DNA from 3 places in the Streptomyces sp. NPDC014727 genome. Region 2 is predicted to be linked to each of the others. Evidence: riboswitches for the same ligand, from Rfam matches in the RefSeq annotation. Region 2 holds a riboswitch; each other region holds the start of a gene.
The links. Region 2 has a riboswitch for cobalamin ahead of ACF1B9_RS07125 (ABC transporter substrate-binding protein). Riboswitches for the same ligand answer to the same signal wherever they lie in the genome.

Region 1 (5,953 bases), on a different contig from region 2:
CGGGCGTCGTGACGGCCGCGGGCGCGGGACCGGTCGCGTTCAGCCGGTCGACCAGGTTGACGCCGTTGAAGTCGCGGGCGTCGGAGCCGGTCGCGTGCGCGGCCAGGACCAGCTGGGCGTAGGCGGCGGGACCGTTCTGCTCGGCCCAGGGGCCCGAGTTCTTCTTCAGCCAGGCCACGGCCTTGGCGGCCTTGTCCTGGTGGCCCGCCGCGGACAGGGCGACGACCGCGTCCGCGGTGTTGCCGAAGTCGGGCTGCGGGGTGGTGTCGGAGGCGCCCGGCATCGGGGCCAGGTCGAGGTGGCCGCTCGTGGCGAGGGCGTTCGCGAGGTAGTGGGCGCCGTTCTGGGCGGCCTGCTCGGGCGTGAGACCGGACCCCGGGTGGCAGCTGGTCCCCTTGGTCGCGGCGTTGTTCCCGACGGCCAGGGCCTTGCCCATCGTGCCGAGCACGGCGGCGGCGGTGGCGTCCGCGTTGGCGGCGAGCTTGCCGGCCTTGTCGGGCTGGTAGGCGAAGGCGCCGCCGTCCTTGCCGCCGCACGGGATCGCGAGCGCGAGCAGCGGGGAGTAGGGGGTCTTGCCGTTCGGGGTGGTGATGTCCGCGAGCCGCTGGCCCTGCCGGGCGAGGGCGCCGATCACCAGCGAGGTGGAGTTGGCGTCGCTGGGCGCGCCGGCGGTGTAGCCCCAGCCGCCGTCCTCGTTCTGTACGGACTTCAGCCAGCGGACCGAGTTGTTCACGGTGTCCCGGTGCCCGCCCACCTCGACGAACGCCTGGACGGCGGCCGCGGTGGCATTGGTGTCCAGCACCGTCTTCCCGGTGCAGGGCCGGGAGACGTCGGGCCGGTACGCGGCGTAGGCGCCGTTGCCGCACTGCTGGGCGATCAGCCAGTCCACCGACTCCGTCGCGGGCGTGACGCCCTCCAGCCGCTGGGCGAGGAAGGCCAGCGACTGCCGCCAGACACCGTCGTAGGTCGGGTCCTTCGTGCCGTACAGCCCGGACGGCAGGGCAGCGGACGGCGAGGGGGAAGGGGACGGCGCCGCCACCGCGACCGGGGCAGCGGCCGCACAGAGCACGGTGGCGATGGCGGCGAGCGATGCCGCGCTGCGGCGTACGGTCATGGCGGGCGGGGCCTCTCCTGCGGGGAACCGGGCACAGGCACGCTCAGGCACCAGGCTCCGGCTCCGTATACCTCGACGGTGCCGACCACCGGGGTTCCGGAGGTCGCGAGCCGGTCACGACCGCGGACAGGGCATTCCGACTCACCGTCTGCGACGACGGTTCACGGCTGCGTGGTCAGCGCCGGATTCGCACCGGCTTCCCCCTGAACGGGCATGATGACGACCCGCACACTCTACCGGGCGGGGCCGGACGGGTTCCGGGGCCGTCCGGGGGCTCGTCCCCCACGGGACGGGCGACGGCTCCCCGCGGCCCCGGGGGCCCGACGGGCGACGGCTCCCCGCGGCCCCGGGGGCCCGACGGGCGACGGCTTCACCGCGCTCGCCGGAAGCCCGGCCCGTGCCGGTGCCCGGGGTGCCCGGGGTGCCCGGGAGAGGGTGAACGAGCTCCCTGCCCGACGGCCCGCCGCGCCCTTCACACCGCGATGTACGTCACCGGCTCGCTCCCCGCCACCGCCTCCGCGCGCCCCAGCCTGACCAGTCGCCGCAGATGCGCCTCGGCCTCCGAGACGGCGATGTTCCGTGAACCGTGCGAGATCTGCTCCCACGGCCGGTTCCACTCCATCCGCTCGGCCAGCTCCCACGGCGTGAGCGGGGTGGCCAGCAGCTTGAGCAGTCCGGTCAGCCGTTCCTCGTGATGGTCCAGGAGTTCCCGTACGCGCCGCGCGGCGTCCGTGAATGCGTACTGGTGGGCGGGCAGCACCTCCGCCACGCCGAGCCGGCCGATGTGCTCCAGCGAGCCGAGGTAGTCACCGATGGGGTCTCCCCCGGCGGAGGGGGCGGTGCCCGGCGCGGTGTCCGGGTCCTCGTACAGCCCGATGTGCGGGCTGATCCCCGGCAGCAGATGATCCCCCGAGAACAGCCGCCCCCGGCCCGGCAGATTCCCCGGATGCTCCTCCTCCAGATGCAGACAGACATGACCGGGCGTGTGCCCCGGAGTCCAGATCGCCCGCAGTCGGCGGCCCGCCAGGCCGAGGAGCTCACCCGGAACGATCTCCCGGTCCGGGAGCGCGGACCGCAGCCCCGGCAGTGTGCGCATCCGACCGCCCTCGACCGCGGCCCGCAGCGGCGCGAGATGCTCCTGGGGCGCACCGACCGCGGTGAGCTTCGTCAAGAGGTACGCCAGCCAGGTGCCGGGCCGGGCCTCCCGGGTGCGGCGCACGATCGCGGCGTCCGCCGCGTGCATGGCGATCCAGGCCCCGGAGGCCTCGCGCACCTGGCCGGAGAGGCCGTGGTGGTCGGGGTGGTGATGGGTGATGACCACACCGTGGATGTCGCCGATGCCCGTACCGATGGCGTCGAGCCCGGCGGTGAGGGTGTCCCACGCCTCCGGATCGTCCCAGCCCGTGTCGATCAGGACCGGCCCGCGATCGGTGTCGAGGACATGGACGAGGGTGTGGCCGAGCGGATTGTCCGGGATGGGGACCTTGATGCTGTGCACGCCCCCGCCATGGTCGGTCACCTGCGTCATGGGCTCCTCATCTCTCTTCGAGGCCTGAGGCACCGGACGTATGGCGTGCGGCGCACCGCGCCCACTGTAACGAGAACTTGTTTCAGTAGTAGCCCCGGTCGACCATCTGTCGGTACGTCCATCTGCCCGGCGTACCCCGGGAGTTCGGGGTGCACGGGATTGCGGGCGGCCGCCGACGGCTCGCGGGACGACCGCGCCGGTGGGTGTTGGGCGCGGGCCGCCCCGTGTTTCCGCCCGTGGCCCGCGCCCGTCGCGCGCCGCGCGGGCCACGGTTCACGCGTCGGCGCGGGGCGGTCCGTACGGTCGGAGCCCCGCGCCGGGCAGTGGGTCCGGGTCACCGGCCGGGCGGCCGGTGACCCGGATCACTCGTCGCTCATGCGGCGCCCTTGGCCGGACGGTGCCACACGAGTCGCGGGGTGCGCGCTCCGTCGCCGGTTCCCTCGGTCGGGGGGAGCAGGGTTAATCGGTCCCCCTCCACCCGCCACCGGCGCTCCTGCCTGGTGCCGACCCACGGGCGCAAGGACGCCACGTGCAGATGGTGGACGACCAGGTCGCCCGTCACCTCGTAGGTGCCCGCGTATCCCAGGTAAGGAGAAGTCCTGAACAGGGTCGCGGTGTCGACCGGTCCGGCCGTCCCCTCCTCCGGGGAGGACTCGGCCTCCGGGTTCAGCATGCTCACCGACATGTGGCCGTCGGCGGTATAGGTGATCAGTCCTGTCGGACTCTGCCCGAGGGGGTGTTCGAGCGTGTCGCCGGTGGCGCCCATGATGGCGACGGTGCTCAGCAACCAGGCGCCCACGAGGGGGTGTTCGGAGGTGACTGGCCCGGGGGTGGACGGGTGATCCGGTTCGGTGCGGGATGGGGCGTACACGTGTTTCCCTTCTGAGCTGGTGGAATTCGGAACTTCTGGAGCGGGTGCGTGGGGGACGGGGTCGTTCTCGTCCCTACCCGTGCGGCACACCGGGGAAGCGAGTCGTGTGCCGCGAAAGCCCGGGTGGCGCGACGACGGCCGTCCGGCCGCGCGCGTTGTCGAAGCCGTGGACTCCTGGAACTGGAACTGGTATCAGTTCTGACACGGAGTCAGGTAACGTGCCGGGTCGCGGGAGGCAGCAGCCATGACCGAGCTTGTCGAACACGGAAAACTGTTCATCGGCGGGGAGTTGGTCGATCCGCTGGGCCGGGATGTCATCGAGGTCGTATCGCCCCACACCGAACAGGTCATCGGCCGGGTGCCGCACGCCTGCGAGGGGGATGTGGACCGGGCCGTCGCCGCCGCCCGGCGGGCGTTCGACGAGGGGCCCTGGCCGCGGATGACCCTGGACGAGCGGATCGCGGTGATCACCCGGATCAAGGACGCGTTCGCCGCGCGGTACGAGGAGATCGCCCGGGTCATCAGCTCGGAGAACGGCACTCCGTACACGTCGAGCGTCATGGTGCAGGCGCTCGCCGCGATGATGGTGTGGGACGCGGCGATCACCGTCGCCCGCACCTTCCCGTACGAGGAGCGCCGGGACGGTGCTCTCGGGCCGCTGCTGGTGCGCAGGGAGCCGGTCGGGGTGGTCGCGGCGGTGGTGCCGTGGAACGTTCCGCAGTTCACCGCCGCCGCGAAGCTCGCGCCCGCGCTGCTGGCCGGCTGCTCCGCCGTGCTCAAGGTCTCGCCCGAATCCCCGCTGGACGCCTACATCCTGGCCGACATCGCGGCCGGGGCCGGGCTGCCCGAGGGGGTGCTGTCGATCCTGCCCGCCGACCGCGAGGTCAGCGAGTACCTGGTGGGGCACACCGGCGTCGACAAGGTGTCGTTCACCGGCTCCGTGGCCGCCGGGCGGCGGGTGATGGAGGTGGCCTCCCGCAACCTCACCCGTGTCACACTGGAACTGGGCGGCAAGTCCGCCGCCGTGATCCTCCCGGACGCCGATCTGGAGACGGCCGTCGCCGGGATCGTTCCCTTCGCCTGGATGATCAACGGCCAGGCGTGCGTCGCCCAGACCCGGATCCTCGTTCCGCGCTCCCGCTACGACGAGACGGCCGAGGCGTTCGCCGCTGCCGCGAGCGCGCTGCGGGTCGGCGACCCGCTCGATCCCGCCACCGAACTCGGCCCCCTCGTCGCGCGGCGCCAGCAGCAGCGGTCGCTCGACTACATCAGGATCGGCCAGGACGAGGGCGCCAAGATCCTCACCGGCGGCGGGCGTCCGGCGTCCCAGGACCGGGGCTGGTACGTGGAGCCGACCCTCTTCGGTGACGTCGACAACTCCATGCGCGTCGCCCGCGAGGAGATCTTCGGTCCCGTCATCTGCCTCCTGCCGTACGGTGACGAGGACGAGGCCGTACGGATCGCCGACGACTCCGAGTACGGCCTCAGCGGCAGCGTCTGGACCGCCGACACCGAGCGCGGCATCGACATCGCCCGCCGGGTCAGAACGGGCACGTACAGCGTCAACACCTTCAGCCTCGACATGCTCGGTCCCTTCGGCGGCTACAAGAACTCCGGTCTGGGACGGGAGTTCGGGCCCGAGGGATACGCCGAGTACTTCGAGCACAAGATGATTCATCTGCCGGCCGGATACGAGGGGGCGTGATGGGGGACCGCTGGGCCGTGGAGGTCGACCGCGGGGTCTGCATCGGTTCCGGAATGTGCGTGAACCACGCCCCGGGAGGATTCGCGCTGGATTCCGCCCGGCAGTCCCGTCCGTCGGCCCCGGAGACCGACGCCAACGAGCGGGTGCTCGCGGCGGCCGAGGGATGCCCGGTCGAGGCGATCACGATCACGCTGATCGGCTCGGGGGAGGTCGTCTTCCCGCCGGAGGACTGAAAGGGGCGGCCCGTAACAGGGCTTGGCCGCGGTGGAGGGCTTCGAGCCGGCTCGCCAGTTCCTGGCGGGCGGCCGAGGCACGGGCGTACCCGATGCGCACCGGCAGCAGGGAGACGGTCTGCCCACGCTCGCCGGCCGGATTCGGCACCGGGTCAGCAAGGCGTCGGGCGGTTGTCCGAATCGGCGGCGCCGCATGGAGTGGCCACGTCGTCCGGAGGCAGGGAGTGGATGCGCGGTATCGGTGAAGCCAGTAGCCAGAGCACCGACAGCGTTCCCCCGGCGGCGCCGATGAGCAGGGTTGCCCGCAGGCCGAAGGCGGTGGCGAGCAGGCCGCCGACGACGGCTCCGATGGGACGTATGCCGTAGTTGACGGTGCTGAACGCGCCCGCCACGCGGCTGCGCATGCCATCAGGAATCACGCTGGTCTGCAGGGAGTTGAGGTTGACGTCGAAGAGCATGACGCCGATCCCGGAGAGGAACTCCGCCGCGGCCAGCGCTCCGG
Region 2 (5,953 bases):
CTCGTACATTCCGCCGGCGAGCCCGGTGTCGACCAGCCACGGCTCGCCGTCGAGCCGCACGGTGAGCGCGAGATGGTCCCCGGCCGCGCCCGCAGGGTCCTCGGGGGTGCCCTGCACCCCGGCCCGGTGCAGGGTGACGTCGTAGCCGAGGGACGCCAGCAGGGCCCCGAAGGCCCCGTTGAGGTGGAAGCAGTAGCCGCCGCGCCCGCGCATGATCCGGGCCACGGATTCCTCGGCGCCGATGCCTGTCGGCCGCCCCAGATGGATGTCGAGGTTCTCGTAGGCGACCCGCTCCACCTGCGCCCGGTGCAGTGCCCGCAGCGCCTCGGCGGTCGGGGCCGCCGACCGGGCCACCCCCAGCACGGCCAGATACCCGTCGACGTCGATCGTGCTCCCCCTCACCGTCCGAACGGATCATCAGGATAGTCGCCGGTACCACCGCGCCGGGCGGCGCCTCGACGCATGCCCGGCCGCCGCCTGGGGGCGCACGGCGCGCACCCGCCACACCTCCACGCCTCACCCGATCGGCCTAACGCGGGAGCGGCGTGCGCACCGCCGTGACAGGCGGCCAGCAACGAGGCGCCGAGCATGCGGGGGACGGGCTCCGCAGGTGGGGAGGTTGCAGCGTCCATCCGGGTGAGGCGCGATGGAAGTCGGACGCGCCTCCCCTGATGGACCCAGCCACAGGACGCGCCCAGGCGAGGAGGAATCGGTCATGGGAGCCGCTGGCGGTTTCACGGATTCCGGAGAGCTCGACGGCCTGACGGTGTACGACAACGCGGGCGAGAAGATCGGCAGTGTGGGCCGGGTGTATGTCGACGACAACACCGGCCGCCCGGACTGGATCACGGTCAAGACCGGCCTGTTCGGCATGAAGGAGAGCTTCGTGCCACTTGCGGGGGCGCGTCGTGTCGGCTCCGACCTGCACATCTCACATCCGAAGGACCGCGTCAAGGAAGCCCCCCGTGTGGACGCGGACGCGCATCTGTCGGTGGTGGAGGAGGAAGAGCTCTACCGCCACTACGGCCTTGCCAGAGACACCACCGCCAGACTCAGCGGCCGTGCGGACACCGGGAGGACGACGTCCGAAACCGGCACCACGGCCATGGGCGCGGCGGGAGCCGCCGGCACCGGGCGCCCGACCGGGGGTGAGCGGCCGACCGCGGCCGGAACCCCGGCAACCGGTACGGGTACCTCCCGGACCCCCACCTCGCGGACGGGCGGTCCGGTCGGCGCGGACACCGGGACGGCCGGCGCGGCCCGTCCCCTCGTCGGCGCCGGGGCGGGTTCCGAAGGGTCCGCCGCCGACCTGGGCGCCAAGGAGGAACTGATCCGCTCCGAGGAGCAACTGCTCGTCGGCACCGAGGAGTACGAGAGCGGCAAGGCCCGTCTGCACAAGTACGTCGTCACCGAGAACGTCACCAGGACGGTGCCGGTGACACACGAAGAGGTGCGGGTGATCCGTGAACCCCTGCAGCCCGGCGAAAGGGCGGCGGCGGGGCGCTCGGACATCCGTGAGCAGGATGTCGAGGTCACCCTGCATGCCGAGCGTGCCACGATGCGCAAGGAGACGGTGCCGGTCGAACGGGTCCGCATGGAGACCAAGAGGGTGACCGAGCAGAAGGAGATCTCCGCCGAACTCCGCAAGGAGCAGATCGACTACGCCGACAGCAAGGGCATCGGCAGCAAGGACATCGGTGGCAAGGACGCGGGCGGCGAGTTCGGCCGGGGACGCCACCGCTGACCCCCGCTCACCGTGGCGTACCGCCGCGATGCGACCGCGAGTGAGGGACGGACCCGTGTGTGCCGGGGCCCGTCCTCTCGCCGTCAGCGCTCGGGGCGCTCGGGCACGAAGCGCACCGACGGCCGCCCGTCGGGGCCGTCCGGCGCGACCCGCGCCCTGACCCGGTAGACGTCGGCGATGAGTTCCTCGGTGATCACTTCCGCGGGGGTTCCGGCGGCCACCACGCGCCCCTGCTTCATGACGACGATCCGGTCGCAGAACATCGCGGCCAGATTGAGGTCGTGCAGAGCGATCACACCGGTGAGGGGCAACGAGGCGATCAGCGACATCAGTTCCAGCTGGTGCTGGATGTCCAGGTGGTTCGTCGGCTCGTCGAGCAGCAGTTCACGCGGTTGCTGAGCCAGTGCGCGCGCGATCTGGACCCTTTGCCGCTCGCCTCCGGAGAGGGTGTGCCAGGACTGGCCGCAGCGGTCGGCGAGACCGGTCCGCTCCAGGGCTTCGCGCACCGCTTCGTCGTCCGCCCGGCCGGGCGCCGCCCAGGCCCTGCGGTGCGGGATGCGGCCGAGTCGCACCACGTCCAGGACGCTCAGCTCGACCTGGGTCACGGCGTGCTGGTCGACCACCGCGACCCTTCGGGCCACCGTTCGGCGGCCGATCTCGTCGAGCCGCCGGCCGTCGAGGGTGACGACGCCCGTCTCCGGGGCGAGGACTCCCGCGAGCACCCGCAGGAGAGTCGACTTGCCGGACCCGTTCGGCCCGATCAGCCCGACGGTGGCGCCGGGCGGCGGGGCGAGGTGGACGCCGTCGAGTACGAGCCGGCCGCCCGCCTCCCGGCTGACCCGCTCGGCCCGCAGCCCTCGGGTGGCTCCGCCCGTCATGCGATTCTCCGGGTGCGGTACAGGACCAGGACGAACGCGGGAACACCGATGAGGGCGGTGACGACGCCCACCGGCACCTCCTGCGGGTCGAGAACCGTCCTGGCCAGGGTGTCGACCCAGACCAGGAAGACGGCCCCGGCCAGGGCGGTGACCGGCAGCAGTCGCCGGTGACCAGAACCCGCGAGCGCACGGGCGGCGTGCGGCAGCACCAGGCCGACGAAGCCGATGGCTCCGGCCGAGCTGACGAGCGCGGCGGTCAGCAGCGCTGTCGTGCACAGCAGCACGATCCGGGTGCGCGCGACATGGACGCCGAGCGAGGCAGCGGCGTCCTGGCCGAACGCGAAGGCGTCGAGTGTGCGGGCGTGTCCCAGGCAGATCAGCAGCGTCACGACGAGAACGGCGGAGCAGATCCACACATCGCTCCAACCGACTCCGCCGAGCGAGCCCAGCAGCCAGAACAGCACCCCGCGGGTCTGCTCGGCGTCGGCGGAGGTCATCACGACGAAGGAGGTGAGCGCGGAGAACAGTTGCATGGCCGCGACACCGGAGAGGACGACCCGGTCGGTCGTGCCGCCCAGGGTGTGGCTGAGCAGCAGGACGAGGGCGAACGAGCACAGGGCGCCGATGAACGCGCCGGTCGAGATCGACACCGCTCCCCCGCCGACGCCGAGGACGACGACCACGACCGCGCCGGTCGACGCACCGGAGGAGACGCCGAGGACGAACGGGTCGGCGAGCGGGTTGCGGAGCAGGGACTGCATGACGGTGCCGCACACAGCCAGCCCGGCGCCGCACACCGCGGCGAGCAGGGTGCGCGGCATGCGCAGGTTCCAGACGATGCCGTCCCGGATCGGCGTGAGCCGTGACCGGCCCCAGCCGAGGTGGGAGGCGGTCGTGGACCAGACGTCGGCGACGGAGATACGGGCGGGGCCGATGGTGACGGCGATCGCGACGGACAGCACGAGCAGCGCGATGCCGCAGCCCCACAGGACTCCGCCGCGCAGCTTCCGCGGCCCCGTCGCGCCGCGCGCGCCTGCCGCGGAGGTCCGTGACGTGTCCGGGGCCGCGGCGCGTCCCGTGTCCGTCATCCCGCGAGTCCGAAGGCGCGCAGCCCGGCGGCGACGCGTTCCACGCCCTCGACCGTCCGGATGGACGGGTTCATGGCCTGGCCGCTCAGCAGGACGTATCGCTGGTGCCTGACGGCGTCCATGTTCTTGGTGACGGGGTTGGACTCCAGGAATTCGATCTTCTTCGCGGCGCTCTCGGCGGTCTGTGCCTTACGGGTCAGGTCGCCGATGACGAGGACGTCGGGGTCGCGGTCGGCGACGGTCTCCCAGCTGATCTGGGGCCATTCGTCGTGGGTGTCGTCGAAGACGTTCTTGGCGCCGAGTTCCCTGGTGATGATGCCGGGTGCTCCGCAGCAGCCGGCCAGGTAGGGGGCCTTGGAGTCGGAGAACCAGTAGAGGATGGTGGCGTCGGAGGCGTCGACGCCCTCGGCCGCCTTCTTCACCCGGGCCCGCAGTTGCGCCACGAGCTTGTCGCCGCGGCCGGCCACGCCGAACACCCGGGCCAGTTCGCGCACCTCGTCGTAGACGCTGTCCATGGCCAGTGGCTCGGTACGGGCGCCGTCCCCGCTGCCGCTGTTGTCCTTGCCGGTGCAGTCGGCGGGCGAGACATAGGTGGGGACCCCGAGTTCCTCGAACTGTTCGCGCGGGGCGACACCGCCCTTGGCGAGCGTCGACTCGAACGACGCGCTGATGAAGTCGGGTTCCTGGTCGAGGACCTTCTCCGACGACGGCCGGTTGTCCGCGATCCTCGGGACGCCGGCATTGACCTTCTCCAGCCCCTTCATCACCGGGTCGGTCCAGGTCGCGGTGGCGGCCAGCCGGTCGGCGAGGCCGAGGGAGAGCAGGATCTCCGTCGATCCCTGGTCGACCGACACGGCGCGGTGCGGTGCGGATTCGACGGTGACGGTGCGTCCGCAGTTCCTCAGCGTCACCGGGTATCCGTCGGTGGAGCCGGGCTTCGCGGCAGAATTGGTTGTTCCGCCCCCGCAGGCGGTCAGCAGGACGAGTCCCGCCGAGAAAGCGGCCATGGTGCGGACAGGGCTGGATATGGACGGCACGGAGTCCCTCTGCGTCTCTGGGCCCATACGCGGAGCCCGTTGTACGGCGTCCTGCGCCCGGTACCGGATCGCAGGTGCCAGCAGGTCTTCGGACTCGGGTTCCTGCGGACGGGACGCCTTCCCAGGACACCCGAGGGTGTTCCCAGTGGCCGTGGCCCCGCCCGTCCCCCTCACCGCTGCGCGTCAGTTCCGGATTCTCACCGGATTCCCTGACCCCTTCGTGGAGTTCGACTGGCTCCGGCAAGCTATCACGGGCCTCTGCGCAGCTCACGGGCGGTGTGGCCGGTGGTACGCCGGGCCGTTTCCCGTCGCACCACCTGCCTGGCGCCTACGGGCCCTGAAGAGCGATCACGGCGTTGTGTCCGCCGAATCCGAAGGAGTGGCTGACGGCACGCCGGATGGGCTGCCGCAGGGGAGACTTGGTGACGCAGTTGATGTCGAACTCGGGCGCCGGGGCGTCCAGATTGGCGATCGGCGGCACGATTCCGCGTTGCAGCGTCAGGACGGTCAGTCCGGCCTCGATCGCTCCGGCCGCCCCCATGCAGTGCCCCAGGACGCCCTTCGGGGCGGTGACGGGCGGCCGGTGCGGGTAGACCCGGGCGATGAGGGCGGCCTCGGTGGCGTCGTTGACCGGGGTGGCCGTGCCGTGTGCGTTGACGTGCTCGACGTCTCCCGCCGTCCAGCCGGCGTCGCGCAGCGCGATCTCCACCGCCGTCCGGGCCACCGCGCCGGACGGATGCGGGCTGATGGGATGGTGGGCGTCGGTGGTGGCCCCGGTGCCCGCGACCAGCGCCCGCGGCACCGTGCCCCGGGCACGGGCGTCGTCCGCCCGCTCCAGCACCATGACGGCGGCGCCCTCGCCCATGACCAGCCCGGCCCGGTCGGCGGCGAAGGGCCGGCACAGCCCGGCCGCGTCGCCGTCCCGCCGGGCCCCGGCTCCGGATCGGGCGAACCCGGCCATGGCGGCCGGATAGACGATCGACTCGGTGGCTCCGGCGATCGCGATGTCGCACTGCCCGGTGACCAGCAGATCGCGGGCGACGGACAGGGCCGTGACGCCGGACGAACAGGCGGTGCACGGCGCCATGCTGGGACCGGTCGCCCGCAACTGGATCGCGATCTCGGCCGCCGGCATGTTCGGAATGGTGAGCAGGATGCCCGACGGCGAGGTGGCGTCGGGCCCGAGCCGGTCGAGCACGACGGCCT
Region 3 (5,953 bases), on a different contig from region 2:
AGTAGACGTACGCGAACGCGCCGTAGAAGAACAGCCCCTCGATGCACGCCGCGAAGCAGATCAGGTTCAGCAGGAAACGGCGGCGGTCGGCCTTCGTCTCCAGCCGCTCGATCTTCTCGACCGAATCCATCCACTTGAAGCAGAACTGCGCCTTCTCACGGATCGAGGGGATCTCCTCGACCGCGTCGAACGCGGCGGCACGGTCGTCCGGGTCGGGCAGATAGGTGTCCAGCAGCGTCAGATAGAACTGGACGTGCACGGCCTCCTCGAAGAGCTGCCGCGACAGATACAGGCGAGCCTCGGGGGAGTTGATGTGCTTGTACAGCGTCAGCACGAGGTTGTTGGAGACGATCGAGTCACCCGTCGCGAAGAACGCGACGAGCCGGCCGATCATGTGCTGCTCGCCGGGGGAGAGCTTCGCGAGGTCGGCGACGTCGGAGTGGAGGTCGACCTCCTCCACCGTCCAGGTGTTCTTGATCGCGTCGCGGTAGCGCTCGTAGAAGTCCGGGTAGCGCATGGGCCGCAGGGTCAGCTCGAAGCCGGGGTCGAGCAGGTTCTTCTCGGAGTCGGTGGAGCTCATCACTGGCAGGCCTCGCAGGACTCGGGGTTTTCCAGGGAGCAGGCGATCGCGTCGGCGTCGGGCGTCGAAGCCTGCTGTACGGGGATGGGGGCGGTGGCCGCGGCCCGGCCGGAGGCCGCACGGGCGATCCGGGTCGCCGGGCGTGAGCGCAGGTAGTACGTCGTCTTCAGCCCCTGCTTCCAGGCGTACGCGTACATCGAGGAGAGCTTGCCGATCGTCGGCGTCTCCATGAAGAGGTTCAGCGACTGGCTCTGGTCGAGGAACGGCGTACGGGCCGCCGCCATGTCGATCAGTCCGCGCTGCGGGATCTCCCACGCCGTGCGGTACAGCGCCCGCACGTCCTCGGGGATCCAGGCGAAGCCCTGCACGGAGCCGCTCGCGTCGCGCAGTGCCTCACGGGTCCGTGCGTCCCACACGCCGAGCTGCTTCAGCTCCTCCACCAGATACGCGTTGACCTGGAGGAACTCGCCGCTGAGCGTCTCGCGCTTGAAGAGGTTGGAGACCTGCGGCTCGATGCACTCGTACACACCTGCGATCGAGGCGATCGTCGCCGTGGGCGCGATGGCGAGCAGCAGCGAGTTGCGCATGCCGCTCCTCGCGACGCGGGCGCGCAGCGCGTCCCAGCGCTCCGGCCAGTTCAGCTCGGTGTCGTAGTGGTCGGGGTGCAGCACCCCGCGCGCGGCACGCGTCTCGGCCCAGGCGGGCAGCGGGCCCGACCGCTCGGCGAGCTCGCAGGACGCCTCGTACGCCGCGAGCATGATCCGCTCGGAGATCCTGGTGGAGAGCGCGCGCGCCTCGGGGGAGTCGAACGGCAGCCGCAGCTGGAAGAAGACATCCTGCAGACCCATCGCACCCAGACCGACCGGGCGCCACTTCGCGTTGGACCGGCCGGCCTGCTCGGTCGGGTAGAAATTGATGTCGACGACCCGGTCGAGGAAGGTCACGGCGGTCCGGACGGTGGCGTCCAGCCGCTCCCAGTCGATGGTGCCGTCGGCGACGAACGCGCCGAGGTTGACCGAACCCAGGTTGCAGACGGCCGTCTCGCCGTCATCGGTGACTTCGAGGATCTCGGTGCACAGATTCGAGGAGTGGACGACGCGGCCCGGCTCGGCGGTCTGGTTCGCGGTCCGGTTGGAGGCGTCCTTGAACGTCATCCAGCCCTGGCCGGTCTGCGCGAGGGTACGCATCATCCGGCCGTACAGCTCGCGGGCCGGCATCGACTTGCGGGCCAGCCCCTTGGCCTCGGCGGCCCGGTACGCGGCGTCGAAGTCGTCGCCCCACAGGTCGACCAGCTCGGGCACGTCCGCGGGCGAGAACAGCGACCAGTCGCCGTCCGCGTCGACCCGGCGCATGAACTCGTCCGGGATCCAGTGCGCCAGGTTGAGGTTGTGCGTACGTCGCTGGTCCTCGCCCGTGTTGTCGCGCAGCTCCAGGAACTCCTCGATGTCCGCGTGCCAGGTCTCCAGGTAGACGGCGGCGGCGCCCTTGCGGCGGCCGCCCTGGTTGACCGCGGCGACGGAGGCGTCGAGCGTCTTCAGGAACGGCACGATGCCGTTGGAGTGCCCGTTGGTGCCTCGGATCAGCGAACCGCGGGCGCGGATACGGGAGTACGAGAGCCCGATGCCGCCCGCGTGCTTCGAGAGCCGCGCCACCTGGTGGTAGCGGTCGTAGATCGAGTCGAGCTCGTCGAGCGGGGAGTCCAACAGATAGCAGGAGGACATCTGCGGGTGCCGCGTACCGGAGTTGAACAGGGTCGGCGAGGAGGGCAGATAGTCGAGCCGGCTCATCAGCCCGTACAGCGCGGCCACTTCGTCCAGGGCGCGCTGCGAATCGTCCTCGGCGAGACCGGACGCGACCCGCAGCATGAAGTGCTGGGGCGTCTCGATGACCTGGCGGGTGTGCGGGTGGCGCAGCAGATAGCGGCTGTGCAGGGTCCGCAGCCCGAAGTAACCGAACCGGTCGTCGGCGGCGTCGGCGAGCGAGCGTTCCACCAGCGCGTCGAGGGCGTCCGCGTGCAGCGCGACGAACTCGGCGGTACGGTCCGCGATCAGGCCCTCGCGGTGCCCGACGGCGACGGAGGCGGAGAAGGTGACCGCGCCCTGGCCGATCGCCTCGTCCGCGATGGTGCGGGTCAGGAGCCTGGCGGCGAGCCGGGAGTAGGCGGGGTCCTCGGAGATCAGCCCCGCGGCGGCCTCGGTGGCCAGCGAGCGCAGCTCGGCCTCGTCCGACCGGGCGCTGCGGCCGCGCAGCGCGGCGGCGGCGACACGACCGGGGTCGGTGTCGGGCAGATCGACGGTGAGGTCGGTCAGGGTCCGCAGCAGTGCGGTCCCCGGTCCGTCGTGTGCGGTCCCCTCGGACTCGGCCGCTTCGGACACGGCGACTGAAGCCGGATCGGCTGGCGCGATGGTCACGTGGTGCTCTCCCTCGCTCGGCTCGGGGCCGGCGGGGAACGGGGCAGCCGGGCAGAGGCGGGCCCCAGCGGGGCAGCACTCCGTACGGCGTCCACCGGCCCATCCGCGAGGCCCGGACGTCTGGCATCCGGTTCGGTCGAGCCGGATGCGCTGTCGGCAGGTCCTCGGACTTACTCGGGGGTGCGCAAAAGCGCACCGAACACACCGTTGCGGGACAGTTCCGGATTCGCACCGGATTCCCCTGCGGCGACAGCGAGCATGAGCATACATGTGGGGGCCGCCCGATGAGGCAGCCCCCACATGTTGTGTCGTGCAACGTGGGCCGGGCCCGTAGAACGAGCTGTACGGCCCTGTTCGGAGCCCGGGGCACCCGATCACGCGGACGGCCCGCCGAGCCCCGCAGGAGGGGGCTCGGCGGGCCGCCGGCCGGTGTCGGAGCGCTCGTCAGTGGCCGCCACCCGGAGCTCCGGCCGTGGCCGGCGGGAGCTCCACCTGGACGCCCTTGTCGCCCGCGTCGGCCGTGTAGTCGGCCGGCGAGGTCTCGTCGATTCCGGCGGGCGCCTTCACGGCGTTCAGGACGAAGGTGAGCACCACCGTCACCACGACGTTCAGCACGAACGCCGTGAGACCGATGTAGCCGATCTCGCCGATGCCCGGGATCTCCTTGGACGAACCGCCGAAGTGCGCCTGGGTCGGGCTGGCGACCCCGTACGCGGCCACCGTGCCGTACACCATGCCCACCGCCCAGCCCGCGAGCAGTGCCCAGCGGTGGAACCAGCGGGTGAACAGGCCGCCGACCAGGGCCGGCATCGTCTGGAGGATCCAGATCCCGCCGAGCAGCTGGAAGTTGATCGCCACCGTCTTGTCCATGGTGAGGACGAAGGCGAGCGCACCGACCTTCACCAGCAGGGACACCAGCTTGGAGACCTTGGTCTCCTGCTCCGGGGTCGCGTCCGGCTTCAGGAAGTCCTTGTAGATGTTGCGGGTGAACAGGTTCGCGGCGGCGATCGACATGATCGCGGCGGGCACCAGCGCGCCGATGCCGATGGCGGCGAACGCGACCCCCGCGAACCAGTCGGGGAACATGTTCTCGAACAGCTGAGGGATGGCCAACTGCCCGTTGTCCACCTTGATCCCGGCGGCGATCGCCATGAAGCCGAGCAGCGCGAGCAGGCCCAGCATCAGCGAGTACAGCGGCAGGATCGTGGTGTTGCGCCGGATCACGTTGCGGCTGCGGCTGGAGAGCGTCGCCGTGATCGAGTGCGGATACATGAAGAGCGCGAGCGCCGAGCCCAACGCCAGGGTGGCGTAACCCCATTGGCCCGCCTCGCCGGGTGCGAGCGCCCCGCGCGGCTTGCCGGTCGCCGGGTTGGTCTGCGAGAACGCCTCGCCCGCCTTGGCGAAGATCTCGTCGAAGCCGCCGAGCTTGATCGGGATGTAGATGATCGCCACCGCGATGACGAGGTAGATCAACCCGTCCTTGACGAACGCGATCAGCGCGGGTGCCCGCAGCCCGGACGAGTAGGTGTACGCGGCGAGCACCGCGAACGCGATCAGCAGCGGCAGGTCCTTGATGAACCAGTGGGTGTTCTCGCCGCCGCCGACACCCATCACGTCCAGCACCGCCTGGATGCCGACGAGCTGGAGCGCGATGTACGGCATCGTGGCGAGGATGCCGGTGACGGCGACCGCCAGCGAGAGGCCCTTCGAGCCGAAGCGTCCGCGGACGAAGTCCGAGGTGGTGACGTACCCGTGCTTGTGCGAGACGGACCACAGCCGCGGCAGGAAGGTGAAGATCAGCGGGTACACGAGGATGGTGTACGGCACGGCGAAGAAGCCGGCCGCGCCCGCCGCGTAGATCGCCGCGGGCACGGCGACGAAGGTGTACGCGGTGTACAGGTCGCCGCCGAGCAGGAACCAGGTGACCCAGGTGCCGAACGACCGTCCGCCCAGGCCCCATTCGTCGAGGCTGGCCTCGTTCTCGGCCTTGCGCCAGCGCGCCGCCAGGAAGCCCATGACCGTGACGGCCAGGAAGAAGAAGATGAAGACGCCGAGAGCGACGCCGTTCACGCCGTCCTTCATGCCGACGCACCCCCCTTGCGGGCGCGCTGGTCACGCTGCCACAGCTTGTACGCGACCATCGTGAGCGCGGTGGAGATCAGCACCCAGAGCATCTGGTACCAGTAGAAGAACGGGATGCCGATGAAGGTGGGGTCCACCTTCGCGTACGAACTCACCCAGAGCATCGCCACGAACGGCGCGACGAGGCAGAGGGCGATGACCACCCGAACGGGCGTGATGGTGGGCGGTTTTCCTTCAGGGTCTGCTGCCATGCGGTGACTCCGTCCCCTCGCTGATCACCTGGTGTAATGCGCAGGAAATCTAGGGGAGGATTCCGGTCACCGTCACCCCCTGTCCGCATTGCGGTCCGACAACGGTCCCGTGAACGGGATCTCATGTTCGGAATGTTGCCGAACGTGCGAGAGTCGGCCTGTGCGGAGGCAGACGAACGGCCCCCGTGGAGCGATGCGTTCCACGGAGGCCGTCGACGGTCATGTGCGGGGACGCAAGGGCCGGAACCGGTCGGCCGCCGCACCCGGGGTCAGTCCGTCGGCCGCTTCAGGCGCGCCACGAACTTGTACCGGTCGCCGCGGTAGACCGAGCGCACCCACTCCACCGGCTCGCCCCGCCCATCCAGCGAGTGCCGGGACAGCATCAGCATCGGCAGGCCCACATCCGTACCGAGCAGTCCGGCCTCGCGCGGGGTGGCGAGCGAGGTCTCGATGGTCTCCTCGGCCTCGGCCAGCCGGACGTCGTACACCTCGGCCAGCGCGGTGTAGAGCGAGGTGTACTTCACCAGCGAACGGCGCAGCGCGGGAAAGCGTTTGGCCGAGAGATGCGTGGTCTCGATCGCCATCGGCTCCCCGCTGGCGAGCCGCAGCCGCTCGATCCGCAGCACGCG

Region 1: linked by a shared signal. The riboswitch ahead of ACF1B9_RS00685 (prenyltransferase/squalene oxidase repeat-containing protein) and the one ahead of ACF1B9_RS07125 (ABC transporter substrate-binding protein) in region 2 are both predicted to bind cobalamin.
Region 3: linked by a shared signal. The riboswitch ahead of ACF1B9_RS33075 (ribonucleoside-diphosphate reductase subunit alpha) and the one ahead of ACF1B9_RS07125 (ABC transporter substrate-binding protein) in region 2 are both predicted to bind cobalamin.

What each region holds. Positions count from the first base shown of each region.
Region 1 is NZ_JBIBYR010000001.1:143,015-148,967, forward strand. Features, by position in the region: gene ACF1B9_RS00685 (prenyltransferase/squalene oxidase repeat-containing protein) at 1-1,114, opposite strand, end outside; cobalamin riboswitch at 1,222-1,357, opposite strand; gene ACF1B9_RS00690 (MBL fold metallo-hydrolase) at 1,587-2,642, opposite strand; gene ACF1B9_RS00695 (lipocalin-like domain-containing protein) at 3,016-3,513, opposite strand; gene ACF1B9_RS00700 (aldehyde dehydrogenase) at 3,758-5,218, shown strand; gene ACF1B9_RS00705 (ferredoxin) at 5,218-5,451, shown strand; gene ACF1B9_RS00710 (MFS transporter) at 5,604-5,953, opposite strand, start outside.
Region 2 is NZ_JBIBYR010000003.1:232,153-238,105, forward strand. Features, by position in the region: gene ACF1B9_RS07105 (arylamine N-acetyltransferase) at 1-402, opposite strand, end outside; gene ACF1B9_RS07110 (PRC and DUF2382 domain-containing protein) at 716-1,744, shown strand; gene ACF1B9_RS07115 (ABC transporter ATP-binding protein) at 1,828-2,622, opposite strand; gene ACF1B9_RS07120 (FecCD family ABC transporter permease) at 2,619-3,710, opposite strand; gene ACF1B9_RS07125 (ABC transporter substrate-binding protein) at 3,707-4,717, opposite strand; cobalamin riboswitch at 4,809-4,998, opposite strand; gene ACF1B9_RS07130 (beta-ketoacyl-[acyl-carrier-protein] synthase family protein) at 5,076-5,953, opposite strand, start outside.
Region 3 is NZ_JBIBYR010000033.1:69,617-75,569, forward strand. Features, by position in the region: gene ACF1B9_RS33070 (ribonucleotide-diphosphate reductase subunit beta) at 1-580, opposite strand, end outside; gene ACF1B9_RS33075 (ribonucleoside-diphosphate reductase subunit alpha) at 580-2,991, opposite strand; cobalamin riboswitch at 3,129-3,264, opposite strand; gene mctP (monocarboxylate uptake permease MctP) at 3,436-5,073, opposite strand; gene ACF1B9_RS33085 (DUF3311 domain-containing protein) at 5,070-5,324, opposite strand; gene ACF1B9_RS33090 (GntR family transcriptional regulator) at 5,594-5,953, opposite strand, start outside.